Regions from separate parts of the Streptomyces sp. NPDC093071 genome, predicted to be linked through region 2. Evidence: riboswitches for the same ligand, from Rfam matches in the RefSeq annotation. Region 2 holds a riboswitch; each other region holds the start of a gene.
The links. Region 2 has a riboswitch for cyclic di-AMP ahead of ACIQD7_RS01915 (peptidoglycan DD-metalloendopeptidase family protein). Riboswitches for the same ligand answer to the same signal wherever they lie in the genome.
Positions count from the first base shown of each region.

Region 1: another riboswitch for cyclic di-AMP. It lies ahead of ACIQD7_RS26510 (transglycosylase family protein); the one in region 2 lies ahead of ACIQD7_RS01915 (peptidoglycan DD-metalloendopeptidase family protein).
Region 3: another riboswitch for cyclic di-AMP. It lies ahead of ACIQD7_RS20835 (M23 family metallopeptidase); the one in region 2 lies ahead of ACIQD7_RS01915 (peptidoglycan DD-metalloendopeptidase family protein).
Region 4: another riboswitch for cyclic di-AMP. It lies ahead of ACIQD7_RS05055 (M23 family metallopeptidase); the one in region 2 lies ahead of ACIQD7_RS01915 (peptidoglycan DD-metalloendopeptidase family protein).

Region 1 is NZ_JBIVPH010000008.1:159,758-166,997, reverse strand. Features, by position in the region: gene ACIQD7_RS26530 (exopolyphosphatase) at 1-657, opposite strand, end outside; gene ACIQD7_RS26525 (DUF501 domain-containing protein) at 654-1,283, opposite strand; gene ACIQD7_RS26520 (septum formation initiator family protein) at 1,323-1,793, opposite strand; gene eno (phosphopyruvate hydratase) at 1,907-3,199, opposite strand; gene ACIQD7_RS26510 (transglycosylase family protein) at 3,556-4,266, opposite strand; cyclic di-AMP (ydaO/yuaA leader) riboswitch at 4,270-4,487, opposite strand; gene ACIQD7_RS26505 (transglycosylase family protein) at 4,702-5,751, opposite strand; gene ACIQD7_RS26500 (cytochrome P450) at 5,912-7,240, opposite strand, start outside.
Region 2 is NZ_JBIVPH010000001.1:475,898-483,137, forward strand. Features, by position in the region: gene ACIQD7_RS01905 (STM4011 family radical SAM protein) at 1-557, shown strand, start outside; gene ACIQD7_RS01910 (SGNH/GDSL hydrolase family protein) at 544-1,356, opposite strand; gene ACIQD7_RS01915 (peptidoglycan DD-metalloendopeptidase family protein) at 1,518-2,477, opposite strand; cyclic di-AMP (ydaO/yuaA leader) riboswitch at 2,481-2,640, opposite strand; gene ACIQD7_RS01920 (tyrosine-protein phosphatase) at 3,030-3,851, shown strand; gene ACIQD7_RS01925 (DUF6126 family protein) at 3,875-4,024, opposite strand; gene ACIQD7_RS01930 (helix-turn-helix domain-containing protein) at 4,110-4,739, opposite strand; gene ACIQD7_RS01935 (aspartate aminotransferase family protein) at 4,816-6,204, opposite strand; gene hpnH (adenosyl-hopene transferase HpnH) at 6,212-7,234, opposite strand.
Region 3 is NZ_JBIVPH010000005.1:20,435-27,674, reverse strand. Features, by position in the region: gene ACIQD7_RS20860 (sigma-70 family RNA polymerase sigma factor) at 1-814, opposite strand, end outside; gene ACIQD7_RS20855 (rhodanese-like domain-containing protein) at 986-1,477, shown strand; tRNA gene ACIQD7_RS20850 (tRNA-Met) at 1,531-1,604, shown strand; gene ACIQD7_RS20845 (MerR family transcriptional regulator) at 1,719-2,459, shown strand; gene ACIQD7_RS20840 (PP2C family protein-serine/threonine phosphatase) at 2,655-3,938, shown strand; cyclic di-AMP (ydaO/yuaA leader) riboswitch at 4,151-4,297, shown strand; gene ACIQD7_RS20835 (M23 family metallopeptidase) at 4,309-5,442, shown strand; gene ACIQD7_RS20830 (aldo/keto reductase) at 5,515-6,477, shown strand; gene ACIQD7_RS20825 (PrsW family intramembrane metalloprotease) at 6,474-7,240, opposite strand, start outside.
Region 4 is NZ_JBIVPH010000001.1:1,204,356-1,211,595, forward strand. Features, by position in the region: gene ACIQD7_RS05040 (GNAT family N-acetyltransferase) at 1-123, opposite strand, end outside; gene ACIQD7_RS05045 (HPr family phosphocarrier protein) at 343-624, shown strand; gene ACIQD7_RS05050 (GntR family transcriptional regulator) at 812-1,495, opposite strand; gene ACIQD7_RS05055 (M23 family metallopeptidase) at 1,708-2,478, opposite strand; cyclic di-AMP (ydaO/yuaA leader) riboswitch at 2,491-2,656, opposite strand; gene ACIQD7_RS05060 (M16 family metallopeptidase) at 2,933-4,300, opposite strand; gene ACIQD7_RS05065 (M16 family metallopeptidase) at 4,327-5,673, opposite strand; gene ACIQD7_RS05070 (DNA topoisomerase (ATP-hydrolyzing) subunit A) at 5,855-7,240, shown strand, end outside.

The DNA of each region.
Region 1 (7,240 bases), on a different contig from region 2:
GGCGATGGCGGCGACGGTGGTGACGGAGCCGGCGAGTCCGACGAGGACGTCGGCCGTGTCGATCGGCACGGCCCCGGCGGCCAGGTCGAGCGCGGCCCGGACGTCGGCGCGGATCGCCTCGGCCTCCTCGGCGGTCGGCGGGTCGTGGCGGACGTGCCGCTCGGTGAGCCGGACGCAGCCGATGTCGACCGAGCGGGCGGCCTGGACGCGGTCGGTGCCGGTGACGAACTCGGTGGAGCCGCCGCCGATGTCCACGACCAGGTACGTCTCCGTGCCGGGCAGCTCGCCGGTGGCGCCGGCGAAGGAGAACGCGGCCTCCTGGTCGCCGGTGATGACCTCGGGCTCGACGCCGAGGATCTCCACGACCCCGCGCACGAAGTCGTCGCGGTTCTCGGCGTCGCGGGAGGCCGAGGTGGCGACGAAGCGGATCCGCTCGGCGCCCAGCTCCCGGATCACGGCGGCGTACTCGCGGCAGGCGGCGAAGGTCCGCTCCAGGGCCTCGGGGGCGAGCCGGCCCGTCCGGTCGACGCCCTGGCCGAGCCGGACGATGGTCATCCGCCGGTCCAGCTCGACCAGCTCGCCCGTCTCCGGGTGCACGTCGGCGACGAGGAGGCGGATGGAGTTCGTACCGCAGTCGATTCCGGCGACCCGGGTCACTTCTCCTCCCCCTCACCGGAAGCGTCGGCGGCGTCGTCGTCGACCGGCTTGAAGGCGAAGTGGCCGCTCTCGTCGCCCTCGACCGTCCAGCCGTCCTCCTCCTTCGGCACCACGCACGGGGTGACGCACGGGCCCTTGGCCCACCACTCCGGCAGCATCGCGAGGGCCTCGTCGCCGAACGGGTTCACGCCCGGGCCCGCGACCAGCGAGTGGCCGACGAGGACGTGCAGGCACTTGACCCGGTCCGGCATCCCGCCGGCGCTCGGGAAGCCCTCCAGGACCTCGATGGCGTCGCGGCGGGCGAGGTAGTCCTCGTGCGCGGCCCGGTAGGCGTCGGCGAGCTCCGGGTCGGTGGCGAGCCGGGCCTGCATCTCCTTCATGACCCCGTTGGCCTCCAGGGTGCCGATGGCCGAGGCCGCCCGGGGGCAGGTCAGGTAGTACGTGGTGGGGAAGGGCGTGCCGTCGGGGAGCCGGGGCGCCGTCTCGACGACGTCCGGCTGCCCGCAGGGGCAGCGGTGCGCGATGGCGCGCAGGCCGCGGGGCGGCCGTCCGAGCTGGAGCTCGAAGGCGGCGACGTCCGCCTCGGTGGGCTCGGTGCGTTCGGTCTGCGGAGGGGGCGTTTGCATGTCTGCCTTGGGTGCCTAGGTCGTCGGTCGTACGGGAGGTCAGCGGCGGTCGGCGTTGTCCACGCCGTCCCAGAGGTTGTCGTACCAGGGGCGGTCCGCCGCGCCCTGATCGGCGCGGGGCCGCCGCTCCGCGCCGGGGTCGTTCACGGTGAAGCCGGTCTCGCCGGGAAGCACGTAGTGCAGGTGCTCGCGGGCGAGGCGGCGGACGTAGGCCGGGTCCTGGAGGCGGGCCTTCTCGTCCCTCAGCTCCTGCACCCGCCGGGCGGCCTCGGCGGCCCGGCGCTCCTGCTCGGCGATCTCGCCCTGCTGGGAGACGTAGCTGCGCATGGGATAGGCGAGGGCCACGACCAGAGAGCAGACGACGAGGGCGAGGAAGGCCGCGCGGCCGGTGAGCCGGGAGCGGCGGGCCTGACGGCGGGTCTGGGAGCGGTAGACACGGGCGGCGGTCTGCTCGCCGAGCAGCCTGATCCGGGTCGCGGTCGAGAACCGGTCCCGGTCCTTCACGGCCATGTCGTGTCGCCTCCCCTGTTCACGCGGACGTCCCCGCACACGGTACGGGACCGAGTGCGGGGACGTACGGATGAGAGCGGGTGTCCGCCTTCGATCAGCCCTTGCCGTGGCGATCAGTTCGCAGTGCGAAACCGCGGGAAGGCGCTGCGGCCGGCGTACACCGCGGCGTCGTCGAGGATCTCCTCGATGCGCAGCAGCTGGTTGTACTTGGCGACGCGCTCGGAGCGGGCCGGGGCGCCGGTCTTGATCTGGCCGCAGTTGGTGGCGACGGCCAGGTCGGCGATGGTGACGTCCTCGGTCTCGCCGGAGCGGTGGGACATCATGCACTTGAAGCCGCTGCGCTGGGCCAGCTCGACGGCGTCGAGGGTCTCGGTCAGCGAGCCGATCTGGTTGACCTTGACGAGCAGGGCGTTCGCGGACTTCTCCTCGATGCCCCGGGCCAGGCGCTCCGGGTTGGTGACGAACAGGTCGTCGCCGACGAGCTGGACCTTCTCGCCGAGCTTCTCGGTGATGACGTTCCAGCCGGCCCAGTCGTCCTCGAACAGCGGGTCCTCGATGGAGACCAGCGGGTACGCGGCGACGAGCTCCTCGTAGTACTCGGTCATCTCGGCGGCCGAGCGGGCCTTGCCCTCGAACTCGTACTTGCCGTCCTTGTAGAACTCGGAGGCGGCGACGTCGAGCGCGAGCGCGATGTCCTTGCCGGGCACGTAGCCGGCCTGCTTGATCGCCTCGAGGATGAGGTCGAGCGCCTCGCGGTTGGAGCCGAGGTTCGGGGCGAAGCCGCCCTCGTCGCCGAGGCCGGTGGAGAGGCCCTTGGACTTCAGGACGGACTTGAGGGTGTGGTAGACCTCGGTGCCCCAGCGGAGGGCCTCGGAGAAGGACTCCGCGCCGATCGGGGCGATCATGAACTCCTGGATGTCGACGTTGGAGTCGGCGTGCGACCCACCGTTGAGGATGTTCATCATCGGAACGGGCAGCAGGTGCGCGTTCGGGCCGCCCAGGTAGCGGAAGAGCGGGAGGTCGCTGGCCTCGGAGGCGGCGTGCGCGACGGCGAGGGAGACGCCGAGGATGGCGTTGGCGCCGAGCGAGGACTTGTCCGGGGTGGCGTCCAGGTCGAACATGGCCTGGTCGATCAGGCGCTGCTCGGTGGCGTCGTAGCCGACGAGCTCCGGGCCGATCTGCTCGATGACGGCGAGGACGGCCTTCTCGACACCCTTGCCCTGGTAACGGTTCGGGTCACCGTCGCGAAGCTCCAGGGCCTCGAACGCACCGGTGGAGGCGCCGGACGGAACGGCAGCACGGCCGGTGCTGCCGTCGTCGAGGCCGACCTCGACCTCGACCGTGGGGTTGCCTCGGGAGTCCAGGATTTCCCGGGCTACGACGACGTCGATGGACGGCACGAGCATCTCCTTCTGGGATGTGACGCTGGATGTGACGCAGGGCCTGTGCTGGGTCGCTCGGCCTTGCGACAAGAGCCTAACCGCCCCGGAGGCTCCGACCGGCCGGGCGCCCGCCCCCTGGGACGAAAAAGGACCCAAGGGCACGCACAACGGGGCGAAGGGCCCCAGATCTACTGGGCGGTAACCATCAAGTGGGTCGCGGAGGGGCTCCGGAGCCCCCTCGATACCCGCAATGCACAGCCCTCTCAATAAGGGGAACCCCGGTCCGGCGCGCACGGGGAAGCGCGCACCGGACCGGGGTGGTCACCGCGGGAGGGTCGTCGGGGGCGCGTGAGCCGCCGGACTCACGCGACCCGCCGGGCTCACTTCAGGTGGAGCTGCTGGCCCGGGTAGATCAGGTCGGCGTTCTCGACGACGTCCTTGTTCAGCTCGAAGAGCTGGGCCCAGCCGCCCTTGACGCCCTGGGCGTCGGCGATCTTGCTGAGGGTGTCGCCGGCCACGACCTTGTACTCGCCGTCGCCCTTCTTGACCGTCTTGCCGGTCGGGGTGGTGACGGTCTTCTTGGCGGCCTCGGGGGCGGCCTGGCGCTCCTTCTTCGGGGCCTGGCGCTGCTCGCTGCGGGTGGTCGGCTGCTCGGCCTTCCGCTCCTGCTTCGGCTGCTCCTGCTGCGGAGCGCTCTCGGCGGCGCCGCCGTCGTACGAGGCGCCGGAGAGGCCCACGCCGCAGCTCGGCCAGGCGCCCTTGCCCTGGCCCGCGAGGACCTTCTCGGCGATGGCGATCTGCTGGGACTTCGACGCCTGGTCGGCGGTGGAGGCGTAGGCGGTGCCGCCGTACGCGGCCCAGGTGGAGGCCGAGAACTGCAGGCCGCCGTAGTAGCCGTTGCCGGTGCTGATGGACCAGTTGCCGCCGGACTCGCACTGGGCGACGCGGTCCCACTCGGAGGACGTGGCGGCCGAGGCGGTGCCCGCGGTCATCAACGGGGCGGCGACGGCGATGCCGGTGACGCCGACGAGCGCGGCGAGCTGGGTGGCCTTGGAGGGACGGCGGTGTTTGCCCTTGACGGAAAACAGCATGGGGATTCTCCTCACCGACGCCTGCGAGGTGAGCTGTCGGGTTCGGGCCGAAGAGTTGCCCGGCCGCGTGTCCTAGCACGCGGCTTCACCCCAAGCCGGTCGTCGGCCGTCCGTCTCGACGGCCGGGGCCGGCACTTACCTTGGGTCCCCCGCTCCTGCCTACGGCGCTTGCGCGACGACTGTTCCCATCGGCCGACGGCAGGATTCGGCGTTTCGGTCGACGGGGCCCGCGGTGGCGAGCGGTGACGACCGTAGACACAGAACCCTCCGAAGTTCAAAGAGGCTCATACGACGAATTTCGCCTCTTCTTGCCCTTCGGAGGGGACTGTTTGCGCAGGTGAGGAGTGACGGAAGCGGAGTTTGCGGGCGCTGTGGGCCAGTTGGGGCAAAGAGACCCATGTCTCACTCGCCCGGAACCGGACATAAGCCGTCGAACTACCCCTCCGCCGGGACCGAACCCTTCGTCAGGTCGAGGTTCTGACCAGGGAGGATGAGGTCCGGATCGGTGCCCACGGTCCGCTTGTTGGCGTCATAGAGGGCGGTCCACCCTCCGGGCAGTTCGTTCGCCTGGGCGATGTCCGAAAGGCTGTCACCCGGACGCACGACGTATTCACCCGAAGAGCCCTGGCTGTCCGTTGCGTCCGAATTCTTCGCTTCGTCAGCAATCGGGGTCGAGTCAGGCTCTTCGGAAAGCTTGTCCTTGCCCGAGGCATGTCTACCGGATTCGGTGGAGCTGTCCGGCTTGTCGGTTTCATCCGGGGCGGCATCGCCCCGGTGCTTGCCCGTACCGGGCTCGGTCGACGACCCCTCGTCGCCCGGGACACCGGGCGTCACGGGCGCCACGGAGCCGTCGGGGGCGACCGGGACCGTCGGGTCGGACGGGTCGGACGGGAGCGTCGGGTCCGCCGGGTCCGCCGTCCCGGTCGATCCGGACGGCGCGGACGGCGTGGCGGGGGCGGTCGGCGCGGTCGGGTCCGCCGGGGTGGCGGGAGCCGTCGATCCGGCCGGCGCGGACGGGGTGGCCGGAGCGGTCGTCGGGACGGAGGCCTTCGGCGTCCCGGTGGACGGCGTGGTCGCGGAGGCGGCCGGCGAGCCGGAGTTCCAGCTCGACTCGGGGACGGGCGCCACGGAGGGCGCCGGGGCGGTGGCCGGACCCGGGTCCACCCCGGTGGGCTTCCCGTCGTTCGTCAGACCGGCGATCGGGGCGCAGGTGGCCCAGGCGTCGCTGCCCTTGGCGAGGGCCTTCTCGGCCACCGCGATCTGCTGGGCGCGGCTGGCCAGGTCGGGGCTGGGCGCGTACGCCAGGCCGCCGTGCCGCTCCCAGTCGCCCTGGGTGAGCTGGAGGCCGCCGTACATCCCGTTTCCGAAGTTGGCGCTCCACTGACCGCCGGACTCGCACTCGGCGACGCGGTCCCACGTGGCGGCGTCGGCGGCGGACGCGGATCCGGTGGCGAGCAGGGGCAGCGCCATGGCGGATCCGGTCACGCCCGCGGCGACGACGATGGCGGGGGCCTGACGGGGGCGACGGTGTCGTCCGTTCCCGGAACGCATAGGTACGCCTTTCGCGTGACGGCTGAGACTGCGGCGAAACGTAGCGGCATTCGAACGTCCGTCACAAGTCGATGGCCACTCGATCACATGAAGATCACATTTCTGACGGTCCGTTAGTGTGCGAGAGGGGTACGGAAGGGGAGAACTCCACCGGAAGCGTGCGCAAACCGCGCATGATGAGCCCGCCGCGCCACCGGAGTTCGGCCGGATCGGCGGCGAGCCGCAGGTCCGGCAGACGGGTCAGGAGGGTGGCGAGCGCCGTCTGTCCTTCGAGGCGGGCGAGGGGCGCGCCGAGGCAGTAGTGGATGCCGTGGCCGTAGCCGAGGTGCTGGTTGTCGCGCCGGGCGAGGTCGAGCACGTCGGGCCCGTCGAACCGCTCCGGGTCGCGGTCGGCGGCGGCGAGCACCACGAGCACCGGGTCGCCCGCCGGGATCTCCTGCCCGCCGATGGTCAGGGCCCGCGTCGCGTACCGCCAGGTCGCCATCTCCACGGGCCCGTCGTACCGCAGCAGCTCCTCGATCCCGGTCTCCAGGAGGCCGGTCTCCCCGGCGGCGAGGGAGGTCTGGAGGAGTCCCCTCTGTACGGGATCGCGGAGCAGCGCGTACAGACCGTTCCCGATCAGGTTGACCGTGGTCTCGAAGCCCGCGAAGAGGAGGATGAAGGCCATGGCGGCGGCCTCGTTCTCGGTGAGGTGCTCGCCGTGGTCGGAGGCCTTGATGAGCCCCGAGATCAGGTCGTCCCCCGGCGCCTCGCGCTTGCGGTGGATCAGCTCCGCGAGGTAGCCGCGCATCCTCTTCACCGACCGGGCGACGCCGCCGCGCGGGCCCCCGCCGTGCCGGATCATCATCCCGGCCCAGTCCCGGAAGTCGTCCTGGTCCTCCTCGGGCACGCCGAGCAGGTCGCAGATGGCGTAAATGGGGAGCGGGAAGGCGAACTCGTGGATGAGGTCCGCGCTCCCCTTCTCCGCGAACGCGTCGATGAGCCGGTCGGTCAACTCCTGGACGCGCGGGGCGAACTCGGCGACCCGGCGCGGGGTGAACGCCTTCGACACGAGCCGCCGGAGCCGGGTGTGGTCGGGCGGGTCGATGTTGAGCAGATGGGTCATCAGCTCGGCCTTGCGCTCGCCCGGAATGCCCGTCTTGCCCTTGGCGTGCGGGGACTCGTCGTGGTGCGCCGGGTTCTTCGACAGCCGCTGGTCCGCGAGGGCCTGCCGGGCGTCCGCGTACCGCGTCACGAGCCAGGCCTCGACCCCGCTGGGCAGCGTCGTCCGGTGCACGGGCGCGTGCTCCCGCAGCCAGGCGTAGGCGGGGTACGGATCGGTGGCGAACTCCCAGGTGAAGAGCGCGGGAGCGGGGTCCCTGCCGGGGGCGGGGTTCGCGTCGGGGGCCGGGGCCGCCCCGGAGGTCGGGCAGGAGGTCGGTGC
Region 2 (7,240 bases):
AGGTGGACCCGGAGGCCGTGGCGCTGTGGTGCACGTACCACCCGGGGCAGACGCCGTACGAGCGCTTCCTCGCCAAGTGCCACGACCTGGCGGGGCGGGGGGTCCGGTTCAGCGTCGGCGTGGTGGGGCTCCCCGAGCACCGGGAGCACGCCCGGCGGCTGCGGGACGCGCTGCCGCCGCACGTGTACCTGTGGGTGAACGCGGCGGAGGGGCACGCGTACACCGACGAGGAGGCCGACGGGTGGACGGAGCTCGACCCGCTCTTCCCGTACAGCCGGCATCCGCACCGCTCGGCGGGGCTGCCCTGCCGCACCGGCGAGTCGGTGATCTCGGTGGACGGCGGGGGGACGGTGCGGCGCTGCCACTTCGTCAAGGCCGAGCTGGGGAACCTGTACGACGGTTCGTACCGCGCCGCCCTGCGTCCCCGCGCCTGCCCCCTCGCCGTCTGCGACTGCCACATCGGCTACGTCCACCTGGAGACGCTGCCGCTGTACGACGTGTTCGCGGGCGGGGTCCTGGAGCGGATCCCCGCCGCGCCGCCCGCTACAGGGGCATGAGGTCCCCGAGGGGCATCAGGTCGGGGCGCTTGGCCTCGACGTGGTCCCCGGAGCTCTCGCCGCGCAGCCGGCGCCCGATCCAGGGGACGAGGTACTCCCGCGCCCACTGGATGTTGTCGCGGCGGACCTCCAGGGAGCCGCGCGGCGGGACCGGCGGCCACGCCTGGTCGGGGTCGGCGGGCACCGGCAGGCCGAGGACCTGGGCGGCGCGCAGGGCGACCCGGGTGTGTCCCTCGGGCGAGAGGTGCAGCCGGTCGCCGTCCCAGGCCCGCCGGTCCTGGACGGACTTCAGCGACCACAGGTCGAGGACCGGGCAGCCGTGGCGGTCCGCGATGGCCCGGACGTGCGCGGTGTAGGTGGCGATCTTGCCGCGCAGGTGCCGGAGCACGGGGACGTCGCGGGTGTCGAAGCCGGTGGTCACCATGACGGTCCCGACGGCGGAGGTGAGTTCGGCGACGGCGCGCTCGAAGCGCTCGGCGACGTCGTCCGGGTCGGTGCCGGGACGGATGATGTCGTTGCCGCCCGCGCAGAAGGTCACCAGGTCGGGGGCGAGTTCCTTCGCCCGGGGGACCTGTTCCGCCACGATCTGGTCGAGGAGGCGCCCGCGTACGGCCAGGTTGGCGTAGCGGAAGGCGTCGTGCTCCGGCAGCTGGTCGGCGAGCAGGACCGCGAAGCGGTCCGCCCAGCCGACGTACGTCCCGTCGGGGCCGGGGTCTCCGACGCCCTCGGTGAAGCTGTCACCGATCGCCGCGTACGACCCGAATGCGTTCTTGTCTCTTGATCTCGAATCGTCTGCCACGGGGGCACATCCTTCCCTTTCGCGTGTGACCTACGCGACCGTAAGGAGGGGTTGACGACGGGTGACATATGCCACCGATAAAGATTCGCCCAAGTCGGAATAGGCCGACGGCCCGGCACGGAATGTGCCGGGCCGTCGGAAAGGGTGTCCCCTGCGGTGCGTCAGACGGAGACGCCGTGCTGGCGCAGGTAGGCCAGCGGGTCGACGTCCGAGCCGTAGTTCGGCGTGGTGCGGATCTCGAAGTGCAGGTGCGGGCCGGTGGAGTTGCCGGTGGAACCGGAGAGGCCGATCTGCTGCCCGCCGCTGACGCTCTGCCCGGCCGAGACCGAGAGGGAGGAGAGGTGGGCGTACTGCGAGTAGTTGCCGTCCGCGTGCTGGATGACGACCTCGTTGCCGTACGAGCCGCTCCAGCCGGCGGAGACGACCGTGCCGGCGCCGACGGCGCGGACGGTGGTGCCGGAGGAGGCGATGAAGTCGACGCCGGTGTGGTAGCCGGAGGACCACATGGAGCCGGAGGCGCGGTACGGGGTGGAGAAGCCGCCGGTGACGGGGGCGACCCAGCCGGACGAGGAGGCGGTGGAGCCGGTGGAGCTCTCGGCGGCCTTCGGGGCGGCGGTGGTGGCCGGAGCGGCGGCGCGGCGGCTCTCGCCGCGGGAGGCGCGGGGGGCGTCATCGCCGTTCTTGCCGGACTCCTGGGCGCCGGGCGCGCTCTTCGGGCCGGCGGGGGCGGAGCCCTTGGCACCGATGGTGAGCTTCATGCCGGGCAGGATGAGGGAGGGGTCCGCGCCGATGGTCCGGCGGTTGTCCTCGTACACCTTCTGCCAGCCGCCCTCCAGGTGGTGGTCGGCGGCGATCTTCGACAGGTAGTCGCCGGGGACGACGGAGTACGTCCGGGGGCCGGTCGTCGCGGCGGGCTTCGCCGGGGCGGCCTTCGCCGCGACGGCGTGCGCGGTGACGGCGGACTGGACGGAGGCGGTGGCCGGGGCGGCCTGCTCGGCGGCGTGGGCCCCGGTGGCGCCGAGGAGCGGGAGGGCGACGACGGCGCCTCCCGTACCGGCGGCGGCGAATCCGCGGGTGAGGGGGTTGCTCTTGGGACGGCGGTGCTTACCCTTCGCGGGCATGGCGAATCCTCTCCGGCGCCTGCGAGGTGAGCTGTCGGGTTCGGACTGGAGATGTCCGGCCGCGCTCTCGCGCGGCTTCACCCCGAGCCGTCCTGCATCGCGGGACCGGCGTACTTCCTGGGTCCCCCGCTCCTGCCACGCATGGGATGGGTGGAATTCCGGGCGGTGGCAGGATTAGGCGGTCCGTCCGGATTGACCGTGACGCTAGACGAGCGGGGTCGGCGCGAACAAGCCGCTGTTTTGTCCCGGCATTCCGCCCTAGATCGTTCCCCCGGGATTCCGGTCACCCTCCGTGGATGACGGTCCTTCGACTCCCTTTTCCCGTAAGGGGATTGCGGCGGACCTCCGGCCACGATCCGTCACTTCTATGACCCTGCTCACGCGCCGAAACCCATCTCATCCGTAAACAGGGCGCGTTATATCCAACGTGCCAATTCGGACAGATTGCCCATTCCCGTCCGAGGGGATGCGCCGGGTCCTTCCCGTCTGGATGATTGCCCCAGGAACCGATTTCTCGTCGGGCACCCGAACGCCGACTCTCCAGGAGCATCCGTGACGCAGCAGCTGCCGCAGGTCCCGCCCATCGAAGCCGCCGAGCCCGAGCTGGCGGAGGTCCGCAACTTCCGGGACGTGGGCGGCCTGCCGACGACGGACGGGCGGGCGGTCCGCCCCGGCCGGCTCTTCCGCAGCGGCCACCTCGCCCACGCGACCGAGAGCGACGCCGCCTTCCTCGCCGGCCTCGGGCTGCACACGGTCTTCGACTTCCGCAACGAGGCCGACCGGCGGATCGAGGGCCCGGACGTCGAGCTGCCCGGCGTACGGAACGTGAACATACCCCTCAACGACCCGGCCGACGGCAAGGAGTTCTGGAAGCTGGTGCGCGACGGCAACACCGCGCAGCTGCGGGAGATCCTCGGCGAGGGCAAGGCCGCGGCCCGAATGTCCGATTCGTACCGGCGGATGGTGGTCGAGCGGACGGCGGAGCACAGCCGGATCCTGCACTCCATGGCGGAGGAGAGCGTCCCGGCCCTGATGCACTGCGCGGCGGGCAAGGACCGGGCCGGGCTCGCCGTCGCGATCACCCTGCTCGCCGTCGGGGTCGAGCGGACGGCGATCGAGGCGGACTACGTGAAGTCGAACGAGCCGCACCGCCGCTACAAGGTGCGCCGCAGCTCCACCGCCCCGGACGCCATGGGGCCCGAGGTGATGGAGCTGCTGAGCCCGCTCTTCGACGCACGGGCGGAGTACCTGCTGGCGGCCTTCGAGACGATCGAGACGACCTGGGGCTCGGTGGACGCCTACTTCTCCGGGGGTCTGAAGCTGTCCCCGGAGACCCGCGAGCGGCTGCGGGAGCGCCTGGTCACCGAGGCGTAGGAGGCGCGACGCCTCCCGGGGTCCTACTTGGCGCCCATCGCGAAGAGCAGGTAGAGGAAGCCGGCGAAGAGGTGACCGGCGATCAGGTAGGCGAAGAGACGGAGCACCAGGCCCTTGGGGAACTTGCCTTCCCCGCGCTCCTCGCCGGTGACGGGTGCGGACTTCTCGGACATGTCGGTCCTTTCCTGAAGAATCGTCACAGAAGAATCGTTACGGCGGATCATTGCTGCGGACCGTCACAGACGATCGTTACGGCGGTCAGCGCCGGTGCGGGGTCCCGTCGCCGAGGCACAGCTCGGCGACGGGGCTCTGCAGCAGGGTGTGGACGAAGAGCAGCTCGGCCCCGCCGGGGGTGGCGGCACCGATCCGGTGCGGGGTGAGCGAGTCGAAGTGCGCGCCGTCCCCGGGATCGAGGACGTGGACCGCCTCGCCGAGCGCGAGCCGCACCCGGCCCTCCAGGACGTGGATCCACTCCTCCCCCGGGTGCACGCGCACGATGTCGGCCCGGGTGGCGTACGGCACGTGGACCCGCAGGCACTGGAGGGCGCGTCCGGCGCCGCCCGCCTGGCGGTAGATCCAGCCGTCGGCCTCGACGGGTTCGGAGCGGCCGGCCCGGACGACGGGGTCGCGCTCGGGGGGCGCCTCTCCCAGGAGTTCGGAGACCGTCGTACCGTAGATGCGGGAGAGGGCGAGCAGCATCGGCAGCGAGGGCTGCCGGTTCCCCGTCTCCAGGCGCGAGAGGTGGGCCGGCGAGAGGCCGGCCCGCTGGGCGGCGGCCTCCAGGGTGAGCCCCCGGCGGCGGCGCAGGGCTCGCAGCTGCGGGGCGACGTCGGGCAGGACGCCGGAGGTGGCGGGATCCGGGGAGGTGTCCCCGGGGACGTGGTCCATGCCCCCATTCCGCCAGGATCGTGCCTCTGAGGCAAGTTTCTTGCCCCAGAGGCAAAACCCGGAGGGTCGTTTCCCGTCAGCGCTGCGCGACCGCCTGTTTGACCAGGGTCTTCCCGAAGTCCCACATCAGGCCGCCCCCGCCGTGGGCCTCGTCCATGACCGCCGTGAAGGCGGTGACGAACCGGTCCACGTCCGCCTCGTCGACGACGAGCGGCGGGATCAGCTTGATCACCTCCAGGTGGTCCCCGGAGACCTGGGTGAGGATCCTGTGCCGCTGGAGCAGCGGGACGACGACCATCTGGGCGAAGAGGCCCTTGCGGGCCGCCTGGAGCACCGTCCAGCGGCCGCGCAGGCCGAGCGAGGACGGCCGGCCGAATTCGATGCCGATCATCAGACCGCGCCCGCGGACCTCGTGGAGCAGCTCGTACCGGGGCACCAGCTCCTTCAGGCGGCCGGAGAGCAGGTCGCCGATCCGGCGCGCGCGGGCGACCGTGCCCTCGTCCTCCATCACGGAGAGGACGGCGAGCCCGGCGGCCATGGCCTGCGCGTTCGAGCCGAAGCTCGCGGAGTGGACCAGGACCCGGTCCATCGACGAGTAGACCTTCTTGAAGATCCAGTCCTTGCCGAGGGTGGCGCCGACCGGCACGTAGCCGCCGGAGAGCGCCTTCGCGACGCAGACCAGGTCCGGCTCGACGCCCTCCTCGTGCTGGTACGCGTAGAAGTCGCCGGTCCTGCCGAGACCGGTCTGCACCTCGTCCGCGATCAGCAGGGCGCCGTGCCGGCGCAGCAGCTCCCCGGCGGCGCGCAGGAAGCCGGGCGGGGCCGCGTGGACGCCCTTGCCCTGGATCGGCTCCACGACGAAGCCGGCCACGTCCCCCTTGCGCAGCTCCCGCTCCAGGGCGTCGAGGTCGCCGAGGGCGATCGCGGTGTCCGGCAGGAGGGGGGCGAAGCCGTCCCGGAAGCCCCGCTCGCCGTTGACGGAGAGGGAGCCGGTGGTGAGCCCGTGGAAGGCGTGGTCGCAGTAGACGATCCTGGGCCGCCCGGTGGCGTACCGGGCGAACTTCAGGGCGGTCTCCACGGCCTCGGTGCCGCTGTTGCCGAAGAAGACCCGGTCCAGGTGGGGGCTGTGGGCGAGCAGCCGCTCGGCGAGGAGGCCGGGCAGCGGCGGGCAGTCGAAGCGGGTGAGGTCGGCGAGATCGGCGTCCAGGACGTCGTGGAGGGCCTTGCGGATGACGGGGTGGTGCCGTCCGAGGCCCATCACGCCGAAGCCGGCGAGCATGTCCAGGTAGTCGTTCCCCTCGGCGTCCCAGAAGTGGGCGCCCTCGGCCCGCTCGTACACCTTGTCGAAGCCGAGGGTGCGGAGCATCCGCGGGAGCTGGGGGTTGAGGTACCGGGCGTGCAGCTCGTACCGCTCGCCGCCGCGCTCGGCGAGCAGCCCCCGCAGGTCGAAGCCGCCGCCGGTCACGCGCCGCTCACCTGCTGTTCCCGGAGGCGGTCTCCCGGACCGCGCGCAGGGACTCCTTGAGGGAGCCCATGGTGGCGAGGACGGCGGTGGGCTCGTAGCCGCAGTGCGCCATGCAGTTGGCGCAGCGCGGGTCCTTGCCCCGGCCGTACTTCTCCCAGTCGGTCTCCTCGACGAGCTCGCGGTACGTGGGGACGTAACCGTCGCTCATCAGGTAGCAGGGCCGCTGCCAGCCGAAGAGGGAGTAGTTCGGGATGGCCCAGGCGGTGCAGGGGAAGTCCGCCTTGCCCTCCAGGAAGTCCAGGAAGAGCGGCGAGTGGTTCAGGCGCCAGCGGCGCCGGTTCCCGCCGGCGAAGGCCTTCTTGAAGAGCTCCCGGGTCTGCTCGACGCCCAGGAAGTGCTCCTGGTCGGGAGCCTTCTCGTAGGCGTAGGCGGGCGAGATCATCATCTCGTCGACCTCGAGGTCGTCGTTGAGGAAGTTGAGGACCTCGATGATGGTCTGCGGGGTGTCGGTGTTGAAGAAGGTCGAGTTGGTGGTGACCCGGAAGCCGCGCCGCTTGGCCTCCTTGATCGCCGCCACCGCCTCGTCGAACACGCCCTCCTTGGCCACGGACTCGTCGTGCCGCTCGCGCAGCCCGTCGATGTGCACGGCGAAGGCGAAGTACGGGGAGGGGGTGAAGTTCTCCAGCTTCTTGCGGAGCAGCATCGCGTTGGTGCAGAGGAAGACGTACTTCCTCCGCGCCACCAACTGGCGCACGATCTCGTGGATCTGAGGGTGCATCAGGGGCTCGCCGCCCGCGATGGACACCATGGGGGCGCCGGACTCCAGGACCGCGCCGACCGCCTGGGCGACCGGCATCCGCTGCTTGAGGACACCCGCCGGGTGCTGGATCTTCCCGCAGCCCTCGCACTTGAGGTTGCAGGCGAAGAGCGGTTCGAGCTCGACGATCAGCGGGAACTTGTCCCGCTTGCGGAGCTTCTGTTCGAAGAGGTAGGTCCCGACCCGGATGGACTGACGGAGCGGCATGGCCATAACTCG
Region 3 (7,240 bases), on a different contig from region 2:
GCGAGACGACGGCCCGGGCGCCCCGCACCACCCGGGAGGTGGCGGCCATGAGCCGGCCGCCGTCCGCGCGCAGCACCACGTCGGGGTCGAGGACCGCGAGCAGGCTCTCGAAGTCGCCGCCGTTCGCGGCGGTGAGGAAGGCGTCCGCGATCTCCCGCCGGCGCCGAGGGTCCGGGGCGGGGCCCGGGGAGACGTCCCGCACCCGGCGGCGGGCGCGGCTGGCGAGCTGGCGGGTCGCGGCCGGGCTGCGGTCCACGACCTCGGCGAGCTCGTCGAAGGGGACGGCGAACATGTCGTGCAGGACGAACGCGAGCCGTTCGGCCGGTGACAGGGTCTCCAGGACGACGAGGAGTGCGAGGCCGACGGACTCGGTGAGCTCGGCCGCGCGCTCCGGGTCGGTGGCGTCGGGGGCGCCGACGCCACCGCTGGTGCCGGTGGCGGCGGCGGTACTCACGGTGTCCCCGACGCGGACCACCGGGTCGGGGACGTAGTACTCCAGCGGGGACTCGCGGCGCGAGCCGCGCGAGCGCAGCATGTCCAGGCAGACGCGGCCGACGACGGTGGTCAGCCAGGCGCTGAGGTTCCGCACCGCGTCGGCGTCGGCGCGGTGGAGCTTGAGCCAGGTCTCCTGGACGGCGTCCTCGGCCTCGCTCAGCGAGCCCAGCATCCGGTACGCCACCGCCCGCAGCCGGCCTCGGTCTGCGTCGAAGCGCCGGGCCAGGAGTTCCTCGTCGCCGTGCACGCCCGCCTCGCCGTGCACGCCCGCGTCCCCCTCCGCGTCCACCGTCCTGTCTTCCCCTTCGCGTCCCGTCATGTCTCCATGACGGATTGGGTCCCATGAATGTGACGAGGGAGGCCGGTCGGAGTTCCGGAACGTGAGATCCCCGCCGCTCGGCCGTGAACGCACGGGAATCCCCGGCCGGAGTCCCCGACCGCCGGGGTTCTCTACTTCAGCCCGGTGTCCTCCGGTCCTAACTTGATCACCATGACGACGACACCGCAGGTCAACCCCGTACTCCGCACCCCGCCGGCCTCTCCCGCCGTCGCTGCCGCGTACTTCTCCGCGAGCCTCGCCTTCCACGCCGACGTCTCCGACGTGGCCTCGGTCCTCGCCGCCGCGGCGGCCGGGGGCGCCGACCCCGGGTTCGTCCTGGTCGACACGCGGTCCACGGCCGCCTGGGACCAGGGGCACGTGCCCGGCGCCGTTCACCTGCCGACCGCGCTGATCCCCGAGCGGGCCGAGGAGCTGCTCGACCGTTCCGTGCCGGTCGTCACGTACTGCTGGGGTCCCGGCTGCAACGGCGCCACCCGGGCCGCGCTCGCCCTCGCGGAGCGGGGCTTCCCGGTCAAGGAGATGCTCGGCGGCTTCGAGTACTGGGTGAGGGAGGGCTTCGCGTACGAGACGTGGGAAGGGCCCGCGGAGAAGGCCGCGGACCCCCTGACGGCCCCGGTCGGCACCGACGACTGCGGTTGCTGACGGAAACCGATTTCAGGATCGCCCCGGTCATGCCGTAGAGTCATGTTTACCGACGCGGGGTGGAGCAGCTCGGTAGCTCGCTGGGCTCATAACCCAGAGGTCGCAGGTTCAAATCCTGTCCCCGCTACTCAGTAGCGAACGAAGGCCCGGATCCTCTTGGATCCGGGCCTTCGTCGTTCCCGCCCGGATGCGCGCGATTCCGTTTGACCTTGACGCGACGTCAAGATCTAGCGTTCTCGGCATGGAGTGGTCGATCCAGGAGATCGCCAAGAAGGCCGGCACCACCAGCCGCACCCTCCGGCACTACGGGGAGCGCGGACTGCTGGAGCCGAGCCGGATCGGCGCGAACGGTTACCGGTACTACGACCAGGCGGCGCTCGTGCGGCTGCAGCGGATCCTGCTGCTGCGCGAGCTGGGGCTCTCGCTGGCCGCCATCGCCGAGGTCCTCGCGGGTCAGCGGGACACCTCCGTCGCCCTGCGCGCCCACCTCGCCCTCCTGGAGCAGGAGCGCGAGCGCATCGGACGCCAGATCGCGTCGGTGCGGACCACCCTCCACAAGACCGAGAACGGAGAGGAACTCATGGCGGACGAGATGTTCGACGGCTTCGACCACACGCGGTACGAGGAGGAGGTCACCCACCGCTGGGGCCGCGACGCGTACGAGCAGGGCGACCGGTGGTGGCGCTCGCTGGACGATGTGCAGAAGCGGGCGTTCATGGAGGAGCAGGCCGGGATCGCCCGCGACTTCGGGAAGGCGGCGCGGGACGGCCTGGCCGCGGACAGCGACGAGGTGCAGGCGCTCGCGCGGCGCCAGGTCGCCTGGCTGTCGACCACCACGGCGCCGACCAAGGAGTACGTGATCGGCCTCGGCCGGATGTACGTCGACGACCCCCGCTTCACCAAGAACTACGACAGGTACGGCGAGGGCACCGCGATTCTCGTCCGGGACGCGATGGCGATCTACGCCGAACGCAACATGTAGCCCCGGCCCCCGGCCCCCCGGCACCCGCTCCCGGCCCCGGCCCCCCGGGCCCTCGCCCCTAGCCCCCTCAGCCACCCCCGACCCCCGCCCCGTCCACCAGTCGGCCGTGCGGAGTCGCCGTTCGCCCGGGTGGCGGCCACCCTGGAAGGGCGCGGTACGGGGCCGCGGCCGGGCGGACCGGGCAGGAGAGAACAGGTGGGGCACCCCCTAGGAGCGGTGGGCCGAGGAAGGCGGGGCGGTGAGGGCCGTCCCCCGTACAACCGTGCCCGCTGGTTCCTCCGGACGCTGCCGCCGCTGATCATCCTGGGCGGTGTCCTCTTCGACGTGTCGACCCCCGCCCCGTACACCGCCTCGCCGATGCTCGCCGCCGCCCCGCTGGTCGCCGCGCCCTTCTTCCCCCTGATCACGACGCTCCTCACCGGGATCGCCGCCGTCCTCGCCTCGGTCGGGCTCTACCTCTTCAGCGACGACGTCACCCGGGCCCCGGCCGTCGCCGAGACCCTCACCGTGTTCACCGTCTCCGTGCTCGCCCTGCTCATCAACCGGGTGGTGCGCCGCAGCGGCGAACGGCTCGCCTCGGCGCGGGTGATCGCGGAGACCGCGCAGAAGGCGGTGCTGCCGACGCCCGCCGAGCGGATCGGCGGGCTCCGGTGCGCGGCCCGCTACGAGGCGGCGCAGGCGGACGCGTTCATCGGCGGCGACCTCTTCGCCGTGCAGGACACCCCGTACGGGGTGCGGCTCGTGGTCGGGGACGTACGGGGCAAGGGCCTGGACGCGGTCGAGGCCGTGGCCGTCGTCATCGGCGCCTTCCGGGAGGCGGCCGAGCAGGAGCGGACCCTGGAGGGCGTGGCGCGGCGGCTCGAACGGGCGCTGGACCGGGAGGGCACCCGCCGGGACAGCCTCGACGCCGTCGAGGGGTTCACCACCGCCGTCCTGGCCGAGGTCCCGCGCTCCGACGGCAGCGGGACCTTCGACGGCTTCGTACGGGTGGTCAACCGGGGGCACCCGTCCCCGCTGATGCTGTACGGCGACGGGCGGGTCGAGACGGTCGACCCGAGCCGGCCGGCGCTGCCCCTCGGCATGGGGGACCTGGCGTCGTGGCCGGACCGCGCCGAGGCCCGGCCGTACCCGCCGGGCACGACGCTGCTCTTCTACACCGACGGCCTCTCGGAGGCGCGGGACGCGTGGGGCGTCTTCTACGACCCGGCGGAGCGGCTGGCCGGGCGGATCTTCCCCGGTCCCGAGGAGGTGCTCGACGCGCTCGTGGACGACGTACGGCTCCACACGGGCGGCGGGGCGACGGACGACATGGCGCTGCTCGCACTGAGCCGCCCGGCGGCGGGGCAGCCCGAGCGGCGCCGGACGATGCCGGTGGTGCCGCCCGGCGGACCCCGTCACCGGCCGTCGGGCGGGCTCCGTCACCGGCTCCCCGGAGGATTCGGTCGGCGGCCGTCCGACGGCCCCGGTCACCAGGGGTAGTCGAGAGGTCTCCCTCCGATAACAATTGATGAACCGTCAGATTGCGGGGGTTTTGCGGCTCCGGGATCCGGCCTTGCTGAAGGGGGGTCAAGTCGGACCAATCCCTACCAATTCAATGAATGATCAAGGGGGACGGCTTGGAATCGGGACCCCCTGTCTATTAACGTTCGATAACGCAGCGCGGTCGTCCCAGCCGTCGCAAGAGACGGCACCGTGCGCACGCGCCGAATCCCGCAAGGGAACCGGGGAACCACCATTTGGGGTGAATCGAGCCCTTCGCACCCGTGCGACCGGGCCCGTAGGAGACCTTCCTGCTCCGAACCCGTCAGCTAACCCGGTAGGCGAGAAGGAAGGAAAGGAGCGCGCCTCCGTGGCGTCCAACACCCCTGCCCCCGAAGCCCCGTTCGATGCCTTCGGCGGCGGTGCGGCCCCCTCCGCCCCGGACACCGAGTGGAACCCCACCGAGGATTCCCTCCGCGCCCAGAACCGCTCCGGCGGCCGGCACCGGGTCGTCAAGCAGCGCTCCAACTTCGCCCGCTCCTCCACCGTCCTCGGCGTCGGCGTCATCGCGGCCGTCGGCGCGGGCGGCCTCGCCACCGCGCAGGAGAAGCCCCCGGTCGCGATATCGCTCCCGGACCTCCCCGACCTCAACCTGCCCGACGCCCACGACCTCCCCGGCGTCGGCGCGCTCCTGCCCGCGCAGGAAGAGCGGGAGACGGTCCCCGCGGACCGCGCCAACCCGAACCCGCTGACCTCCGCCACGTACACCACCGAGGCCGAGGACCGGGCCTCGCGGTCCGGGCAGGTCACGCGCGCGAGCCTGTCGACCGTGGACGCCCCGAGCACCGCCGACGCGGGCGAGGCCCTGCGCGCCCGCATCCTCCAGCAGGCCGAGCAGCAGCAGGCCTCCGCCGACGCCGCCGAGAAGGCCGCGGCGGAGAAGGCGGCCGCCGAGAAGGCCGCCGCCGAGGCGCAGGCCAAGGCCGACGCCGCCGAGAAGGCCGCGGCCGAGGCCAAGGCGAAGGCCGAAGCGGAGGCCAAGGCCAAGGCGGAGGCGGAAGCCAGGGCGAAGGCCGAGGCCGAGCGCCTCGCCAAGCTCGCCGCGAGCTACTCGATGCCCCTCTCCTCGTACTCCCTCACCGCCACCTACATGCAGTCCGGCTCGATGTGGTCCTCCGGCTACCACACGGGCCTCGACTTCGCCGCCCCCACCGGCACCCCGCTCAAGGCGGTCCACGGCGCCACGGTCAAGTCGGCGGGCTGGTCCGGCTCCTACGGCTACCGGATCGTCCTGGAGCTGGAGGACGGCACCGAGGTCTGGTACTGCCACCTCTCCTCCATGACGGTCTCCGCGGGCCAGACCGTGGGCACCGGCGAGACGATCGGCCGCGTCGGCGCCACCGGCAACGTCTCCGGCGCCCACCTCCACCTGGAGGTCCACCCCGGCGGCGGCGACGGCGTCGACCCGGCGGCCTGGCTGCGCTCCAAGGGCCTGACCGTCTGATCCCTTCCGCGCCCGCGCGGAATGCTCCATCCGCGCGGAATACGCCCGGCGGCGGGGACCGTTGTCCACCCCATGACTTCTCTCCGTACGCTGGGCACGTCCGATCTGCACGTCTTCCCGCTGGCCCTCGGCGGCAACGTCTTCGGCTGGACCGCCGACGAGGCGCAGTCCTTCGCCGTCCTCGACGCCTACGCCGCCGCGGGCGGCAACTTCGTCGACTCCGCCGACGTCTACTCGGTGTGGGCCGAGGGCAACGAGGGCGGCGAGTCCGAGACCGTCATCGGCCGCTGGCTCGCCTCCCGGGGCAACCGCGACGACGTCGTCGTCGCCACCAAGGTCGGCTCCCACCCCCGCTTCAAGGGGCTCTCCGCCCCCACGATCAAGGCCGCCGCCGAGGAGTCCCTGCGCCGCCTCGGCACCGACCGCATCGACCTGTACTACACCCACTTCGACGACGAGTCCGTCCCCGTCGAGGAGATCGTCACCGCCCTCGACCAGCTGGTGAGGGAGGGTAAGGTACGGGCCGTCGCCGCCTCCAACATCTCCCCGGAGCGGCTCCGCGCCTCCCTCGACTTCGCCGAGGCCGAGGGCCTCGCCCGCTACGTCGCCCTCCAGCCGCACTACAACCTGGTCTCCCGCGAGACCTACGAGGGCCCGCTCCTGGAGACCGCCGAGCGGGCCGGACTCGCCGCCGTCCCGTACTACGGCCTGGCCTCCGGCTTCCTCACCGGCAAGTACCGCCCCGGCACCACCGTCGACAGCGCCCGCGCCGCCGGGGCCGGCCGGCACCTCGACACCGAGCGGGGCCGGGCCGTGCTCTCCGCGCTCGACGCGGTCGCCGGGGCGCACGGCGCCGAGCCCGCCTCCGTCGCCCTCGCCTGGCTCGCCTCCCGGCCGACGGTCGTCGCGCCGATCGCCTCGGCCCGTACGGTCGAACAGCTCCCGGCCCTGGTCGCGTCCGCCGACCTGAAGCTCACGGAGGAGGAGCTGACGCTCCTGACCGAGACCTCCGAGGTCTCCGAAGCCCGGGGCTAACTGCGGTACGGGTTGTAGCCGCCGTAGTCCAGGTACTGCGGCGGCGTCCACGCCCGGCCCGTCGCCCGCGCCGCGTACGTCAGCGCGGGCGAGGCGACCGCCCTGCGCTGCCACAGGTGGTGCAGGAGTTCCTGCTCGCGGGCCGCGAAGTCGGGCCCGGCGGTGCCGCGCCGGGCCCGGTTCCGCAGGAACGCCAGGGTGGTCGCGAAGGACTCGTACTCGCCGACCGCCCGGGCGGCCTCCTTGCCGTACGTCCGGGCGGCGAAGGCGCGGGCCAGCTGCCGGGCCCGCATCGAGGAGAGCGCGAGCGGCTCGGCGGGGGAGAGCCAGCCGGCCGCCGCGTACGCCGGGAGCTCCCCCGATACCGTCCGCAGTTCCCGCTGCCGGCTCCAGATCGCGAGCCAGGTCAGCAGGCCGAAGGCCGGCATCATGAGCGCCCCGTACACCGCGTAGAAGATCCAGGGGCCGCCGAAGGTGGCCGAGCCGTTCCAGGCGGCGTGCATTCCCATGGCGAGCAGCAGCCCGGCGAGCGGAAGCAGCACCTTCCGCAGCCGCTTCCCGCGCGGGGCGAGCGCGGCGAAGCCGAAGCCCAGGCCGGTGAGCACGGTGAACAGCGGGTGCGCGAACGGCGACATCACGACCCGGACGAAGAAGGTCCCGGCGGTCACCATGCCGATGCCGGTGGCGCCGACCTCCTGGTCCTCGCCGAAGGCGTTGCCGAGGTAGAGGATGTTCTCGGTGAAGGCGAAGCCGGTCGCGGTGA
Region 4 (7,240 bases), 730 kb from region 2:
GGCGGTGATGGGTCTGATCCGCGCGGTGCCGCCGTCGCGGAGCACCACGTCCGCCTCCCAGTGGTCGGGGTAGGCGTGCTCCGGCGGTTCCGCCGCTTCCGACTGCTCCGACGCGCTCTGCATGGGGCCAGCCTAGGGGGTGTCCCGCCGATCCGGCCCGGCCGGCGAGACGCCCCCTCCGGCCGCGGCGCGCGTGGGGCACCGGTCGCGCGGCGGGGGTGCGCGTTGCAAGGTGGGGGGAGCCGAAAGGCGGTCCGGTCCGGGCCGAAGGTCGGTGTGAGCACCTCGCATCCCGTGAGAGACTGGTCTAGACAACCCGCTTGAGACTTGAAGGGCAACACCATGGCTGAGCGCCGCGTCAACGTCGGCTGGGCCGAGGGCCTGCACGCCCGCCCCGCGTCCATCTTCGTCCGTGCCGCCACGGCTTCCGGCGTTCCGGTGACGATCGCCAAGTCCGACGGCACCCCGGTGAACGCCGCCTCCATGCTCGCGGTGCTCGGCCTGGGCGCGCAGGGCGGCGAGGAGATCGTCCTCGCGTCGGACGCCGACGGCGCCGAGGCCGCCCTGGACCGCCTCGCGAAGCTGGTCGCCGAGGGCCTGGACGAGCTCCCCGAGACCGTCTGACCCCTCGCGTCCCCCGTACGCCGAAAGGCCGTGGCCGCCGGAATTCCGGCCGTCGCGGCCTTTCGCTTTTCCACTCCCCCGCCCCGGCGGCCCCGATTTCCGGACGGCCGGATTTCCCGGCGCCCCGATTTCCGGGCAGCACAAAAAGACCCCGCAGAATTCCTATTCTTTGTATACGGTGCGCGTGTTAATTCCGACCGCTCGTCGTGTTGACGACGTGTTGCGAAACCCTCACACGCCCGCGCTCCGGCCGCTTGAGCCGGTGCAGCGACATCGAGCGCTCCGCGTGCAGCACGGTGAGGGCTCTGGCCCGCTCGGCGTCGCCGCGCGCCACGGCGTCCACGATCGCGCCGTGCTCCGCCCAGGCCTCCACCGGCCGCTCGGGCTGCTCGACCGCATACATCCAGGCGATCTTGTGCCGCAGCTGGGTGAGCAGCGCCGTCAGCGGCGGGCTGCCGGAGGCTTGCGCGAGCGTCTCGTGGAACCAGCCGCCGAGCGAGCGCAGGTCCTCGCCCTGGCCGCGCCTGGCCCGCTCCTGGCCCAGCCTGACCAGGCCGCGCAGCACCTTGAGGTGGGCGTCGGTGCGCCGCTGCGCGGCCCGCGCGGCCCCCAGCGGTTCGAGCAGGGCCCGCATGTCGAGCAGGTCGGCCGCCTCCTGCTCGGTGGGCTCGGCGACGTGCGCGCCCGCGTGGCGGCGGGTGAGGACGAAGCCCTCGGACTCCAGGGTGCGCAGCGCCTCGCGGACCGGGACGCGGGAGACCCCGTACCGGCGGGCGAGCTGCTCCTCGGTCAGCCGGCTGCCCCGCTCGAAGACGCCGGAGACGATGTCGTCCCGGATCGCCGTGCATACCGAGTGCGCGGGAATGCGCATGTGTCCGACCTCCGCCTTGGTCCGCGCGAGACAATTCGAGCGGCGCCTGTTCTGCGCCTGATCCGCGACTCTATTGCAGCACACCGGAATTTCCGATGCCCCCATGGAATCCATGACCGCATTTTGGCCGACGAAAAGCCCCGGCTCAGTACGAGCCGGGGCTTTTGCGACGCGGAGGGCCCCCGGTGGTCAGGGGCGCGCGGGACGCCGGGTCAGACGGCGACGCCGCGGGCGCGGAGGTAGGAGACCGGGTTGATGTCCGAGCCGTAGTCGGCGCTCGTACGGGCCTCGAAGTGGAGGTGCGGGCCGGTCGAGTTGCCGGTCGAGCCCGAGACGCCGATCTGCTGGCCCGGCTCGACGGTCTGGCCGACGTACACCCCGATGGAGGAGAGGTGACCGTACTGGGTGTACGTGCCGTCGTTCATCCGGATCACGATGTTGTTGCCGTACGCGCCGCCCCAGCCGGCCTCGACGACGGTGCCGGAGCCGACGGAGACGACCCGGCTGCCGTAGGCGGCGTGGAAGTCGACGCCGGAGTGGCTGCCGGAGGACCAGAGCGAGCCGCCGGTCTGGTAGCCGGTGGAGACGTACGAGCCGGCGACGGGGAGCTGGAAGGAGTTCAGGCGGCGGCGCTCGGCCTCGCGGGCGGCGCGGGCCCGCTCCTCGCGGATCTCCTTGGCGCGGGCCTCGGCCTTGCGCTTCGCCTCGGCCTTGGCCTTCTCCTCGACGACGGCCTCGAAGGCCTGCCGGTCCTGGGCGTCGGCCTGGGCGTTGAGCCGGTCGACGAGGGAGTCCTCGGTGATCACCTGGGTGAGACCGGTGTCCTCGGGGGAGCGGTTGTCCGTGTCGGCGGCGAGCGCCGGGGAGGCCAGGGTTCCGATGACGCCGGTGGTGGCGAGCGTCGCCACGCCGGCGATGCCCGCGCCGCGGCGCGCCATCCGGCTCGACCCACGATGCTTCCCGGTGGCACGGGTGAACGCCATGAAGACGTTGTTCCTTTCCTTCCTTCTCGCCTACCGGGTTAGCTGACGGGTTCGGAGCAGGAAGGTCTCCTACGGGCCCCTCCGTACGGGACGAAGGCGTCCGATTCACCCCAGGGACTGCGTGCGGGTCCCCGGCTCCCCAGGCTCGCGCCTGACGGGGACTCGGCGATGACTGTCCGGTGCCGCGGGCGCGGCGGGTGCAACTGGCGAACAGCCGGACCGACGCTATGCGGAGCCCCAGTCGATCACCAACCGAACACGGCCTTTTGTAAGACATGCCACAGGGCAGATGATCACCCTTGCCGTCAATACGGACAATTCATCCGGTGGTTCACCGGTCGGCCCGCCGGGGCCCCTCTCCTCCGGGTGCGCGGAGGACCCCGACGTGACGGCTCGTCGGGGTCCTCCTTCCGCCCCGGCCGGTGGCGGTGGGCCTCCGGCCGGACGGGGTCGATCAGCCGCTGACGACGGTGACTTCACCGATCCCGAGCGCCCGCACCGGCTCCGCGATCCGCGCCGCGTCGCCCACCAGGACCGTGACGAGCCGGTCCACCGGGAAGGCGCTGACCACGGCCGCGGTCGCCTCGACGGTGCCGGTCTCGGCCAGGCGCGCGTACAGCTGGGCCTGGAAGTCGTCCGGGAGGTGCTGCTCGACCTGGTCGGCGAGCGTCCCGGCGACGGAGGCGGCCGTCTCGTACTTGAGCGGCGCCACCCCCACCAGGTTCTGCACGGCCGTCTCCCGCTCGGCGTCCGTGAGCCCCTCGGCGGCCAGGGTGCGCAGCACCTTCCAGAGGTCGTCCAGGGCCGGGCCCGTGTTGGGGGTGTCGACGGAGCCGCTGATGGCGAGCATCGCGGCGCCGTTCCCCTCGGCGTCCGAGCGGAGCACCTGCCCGAAGGCCCGCACTCCGTACGTGTAGCCCTTCTCCTCGCGCAGGACCCGGTCCAGGCGCGAGGTCAGGGTCCCGCCGAGGCAGTACGTGCCGAGGACCTGGGCCGGCCAGACGCGGGCGTGCCGGTCGGGGCCGATCCGGCCGATGAGCAGCTGGGTCTGGACGGCGCCGGGGCGGTCCACGATCACGACCCGGCCGGTGTCGTCGGCGGTGATCGGCGGCATCGGCAGCGGCTCGCCGGGCTCGCCGGTCCAGGCGCCGAGCGTCTCCGCGAGGACCTTCTCCAGGTCGACCCCGGTCAGGTCGCCGACGACCACGGCGGTGGCCGTGGCGGGCCGCACGTGCGCCTCGTAGAAGGCGCGGACCGCGGCGGCGTCGATCGCCCCGACGGTCTCCTCGGTGCCCTGGCGCGGCCGGGACATCCGGGAGTCGGCCGGGAACAGCTCCTTGGAGAGCTGCTTGGCGGCGCGCCGGGCCGGGCTGGCCGTCTCGTGCGGGATCTCGTCCAGGCGGTTGCGCACCAGGCGCTCGACCTCGGTGTCCAGGAACGCCGGGGCGATCAGGGCCTCGGAGAGCAGTCCGAGCGCCTTGGGCAGCCGGGAGACCGGGACCTCCAGGGAGACCCGTACGCCCGGGTGGTCGGCGTGCGCGTCGAGGGTGGCGCCGCAGCGCTCCAGCTCGGCCGCGAACTCCTCGGCGCCGTGCCGGTCGGTGCCCTCGGAGAGGGCGCGGGCCATGATGGTGGCCACGCCGTCGAGACCGGCGGGCTCGGCGTCCAGCGGGGCCGGCAGGAAGACCTCCACGGCCACGACCTGCTGGCCGGGGCGGTGACTGGTGAGGACGGTCAGGCCGTTCTCCAGGGTGCCGCGGTCGGGGGCCGGGAAGGCCCAGGGGCGGGCGGTGCCCGGCGCCGGCTGCGGGTGGAAGTCCATGCTCGTCAAAGACGCGGCAGTGTCGGTCACCGGTCCGCCCCCTCTTCCTCGTCGCTCTCGCTCTGTTCGGTGGCCACCGGCTCGTAGACCAGGACCGCGCGGTTGTCCGGGCGCAGCCGGGCCGCGGCGGCCTCCCGGACCTCCTCGGCGGTGATGTCGAGGACGCGGTCGACGGCGGTGAGGGCGAGCTGCGGGTCACCGAACAGCACGGCGAACCGGCACAGTTCGTCCGCGCGGCCCGCGACGGTGCCGAGCCGGTCCAGCCACTCGCGCTCCAGCTGGGCCTGCGCGCGCTCCATCTCCTCGGCCGTGGGGCCCTCGGCGGCGAAGCGGGCGAGCTCCTCGTCGACGGCCGCCTCGATCTCCGGGACCTCGACGCCGCCGGACGTCTTGACGTCCAGCCAGCCGAGCGAGGGCGCCCCGGCGAGCCGCAGCAGGCCGAAGCCGGCGGCGACGGCCGTGCGGTCCCGGCGGACCAGACGGTTGTGCAGCCGGGAGGACTCCCCGCCGCCCAGGACCGTCAGGGCCAGGTCGGCGGCGTCACACGCGCGCGTGCCGTCGTGCGGGAGCCGGTAGGCGGCCATGAGGGCGCGCGCCGGGACCTCCTCCTCGACGACCTCGCGCAACTGCTCGCCGATGACGTCGGGCAGCTCGCCGGAGCGCGGCGCGGGCTTGCCGTCGTGGCCGGGGATGGAGCCGAAGTACTTCTCGATCCAGGCGAGGGTCTGCTCCGGGTCGATGTCGCCGACGACAGACAGCACCGCGTTGTTCGGGGCGTAGTACGTGCGGAAGAACTCCCGCGCGTCCTCCAGGGTCGCCGCGTCCAGGTCGGCCATGGAGCCGATGGGCGTGTGGTGGTACGGGTGGCCCTCCGGGTAGGCGAGGGCGGTCAGCCGCTCGAAGGCCGTGCCGTACGGCACGTTGTCGTAGCGCTGGCGGCGCTCGTTCTTGACGACGTCCCGCTGGTTCTCCATGGACTCGTCGTCCAGGGCGGCGAGCAGCGAGCCCATGCGGTCGGCCTCCAGCCAGAGCGCGAGCTCCAGCTGGTGCGTGGGCATGGTCTCGAAGTAGTTGGTGCGCTCGAAGCTCGTCGTGCCGTTGAGCGAGCCGCCCGCGCCCTGCACCAGCTCGAAGTGCCCGTTGCCGTGGACCTGCTTCGAGCCCTGGAACATCAGGTGCTCGAAGAGGTGGGCGAGCCCCGTGCGGCCCCGGACCTCGTGGCGCGAGCCGACGTCGTACCAGAGGCAGACCGCGGCGACCGGGGTCAGGTGGTCCTCCGAGAGCACCACGCGCAGGCCGTTCGCCAACCGGTGCTCGGTCGCTGTCAGGCCGCCGGAGCCGGCCTCGGCCGTGGCCGTGTGACCCATGGGCATGTACGTCCCTTCGATCGCGATGTGAAAAAGTCCTGCCACTGTATGCAAGCGCGCCGACACCTGGCGAAGTTCCCGCCCCTTCGAGATGTCCCTCTTCCGGGTCGCGGTCGGCGTTGTCGGTGGCACGGTCCACAATGGTCCGCGTCAGATCAACCTTGTTGGTGAAGGAGCCGCAGCCGCGATGGCCCGCCGCAGCACGAAGACACCGCCGCCGGACGACGCGTACGAGGAGAGGATCCTCGACATCGACGTCGTCGACGAGATGCAGGGCTCCTTCCTCGAGTACGCGTACTCGGTGATCTACTCGCGCGCGCTCCCGGACGCCCGCGACGGGATGAAGCCCGTCCAGCGCCGCATCGTCTACCAGATGAACGAGATGGGGCTGCGTCCCGACCGCGGCTTCGTGAAGTGCGCCCGGGTCGTCGGCGAGGTGATGGGCAAGCTGCACCCGCACGGCGACGCGTCGATCTACGACGCGATGGTCCGCATGGCACAGCCCTTCTCCATGCGCCTCCCCCTCGTCGACGGCCACGGCAACTTCGGCTCCCTCGGGAACGACGACCCGCCGGCCGCCATGCGGTACACCGAGTCGCGGATGGCCCCGGCCGCGCTGCTCATGACCGAGTCCATCGAAGAGGACACGGTCGACTTCTCGCCGAACTACGACGGCCAGGAGCGGGAGCCGGTGGCGCTGCCCGCCGCCTATCCGAACCTCCTGGTCAACGGCGCGTCCGGCATCGCGGTCGGCATGGCGACCAACATGCCCCCGCACAACCTCGGCGAGGTCGTCGCGGCCGCCCGCCACCTGATCCGGCACCCCGGCGCCGACCTCGAGACGCTGATGCGCTTCGTGCCCGGCCCGGACCTGCCGACCGGCGGCCGCATCGTCGGCCTCTCCGGCATCAAGGACGCCTACGAGTCGGGGCGCGGCTCCTTCAAGATCCGCGCCACCACGACCGTGGAGACCGTGACGGCGCGCCGCAAGGGCATCGTCGTGACCGAGCTGCCGTTCACGGTCGGCCCGGAGAAGGTCATCTCCAAGATCAAGGACCTGGTCGGCTCCAAGAAGCTCCAGGGCATCGCGGACGTCAAGGACCTCACCGACCGCAGCCACGGCCTGCGCCTGGTCATCGAGATCAAGAACGGCTTCGTGCCCGAGGCGGTCCTGGAGCAGCTCTACAAGCTGACGCCGATGGAGGAGTCCTTCGGCATCAACAACGTGGCGCTCGTCGACGGACAGCCGCTCACCCTGGGCCTCAAGGAGCTCCTGGAGGTCTACCTGGACCACCGCTTCGACGTGGTCCGGCGCCGCTCCGAGTTCCGCCGCACCAAGAAGCGCGACCGACTCCACCTGGTCGAGGGCCTGCTCGTGGCCCTGCTCGACATCGACGAGGTCATCCGCCTCATCCGGGAGAGCGAGAACTCCGCGCAGGCCAAGGAGCGCCTGATGGAGCGCTTCTCCCTGAGCGAGATCCAGACGCAGTACATCCTGGACACCCCGCTGCGCCGCCTCACCAAGTTCGACCGGATCGAGCTGGAGGGCGAGCGCGACCGCCTCAACGGCGAG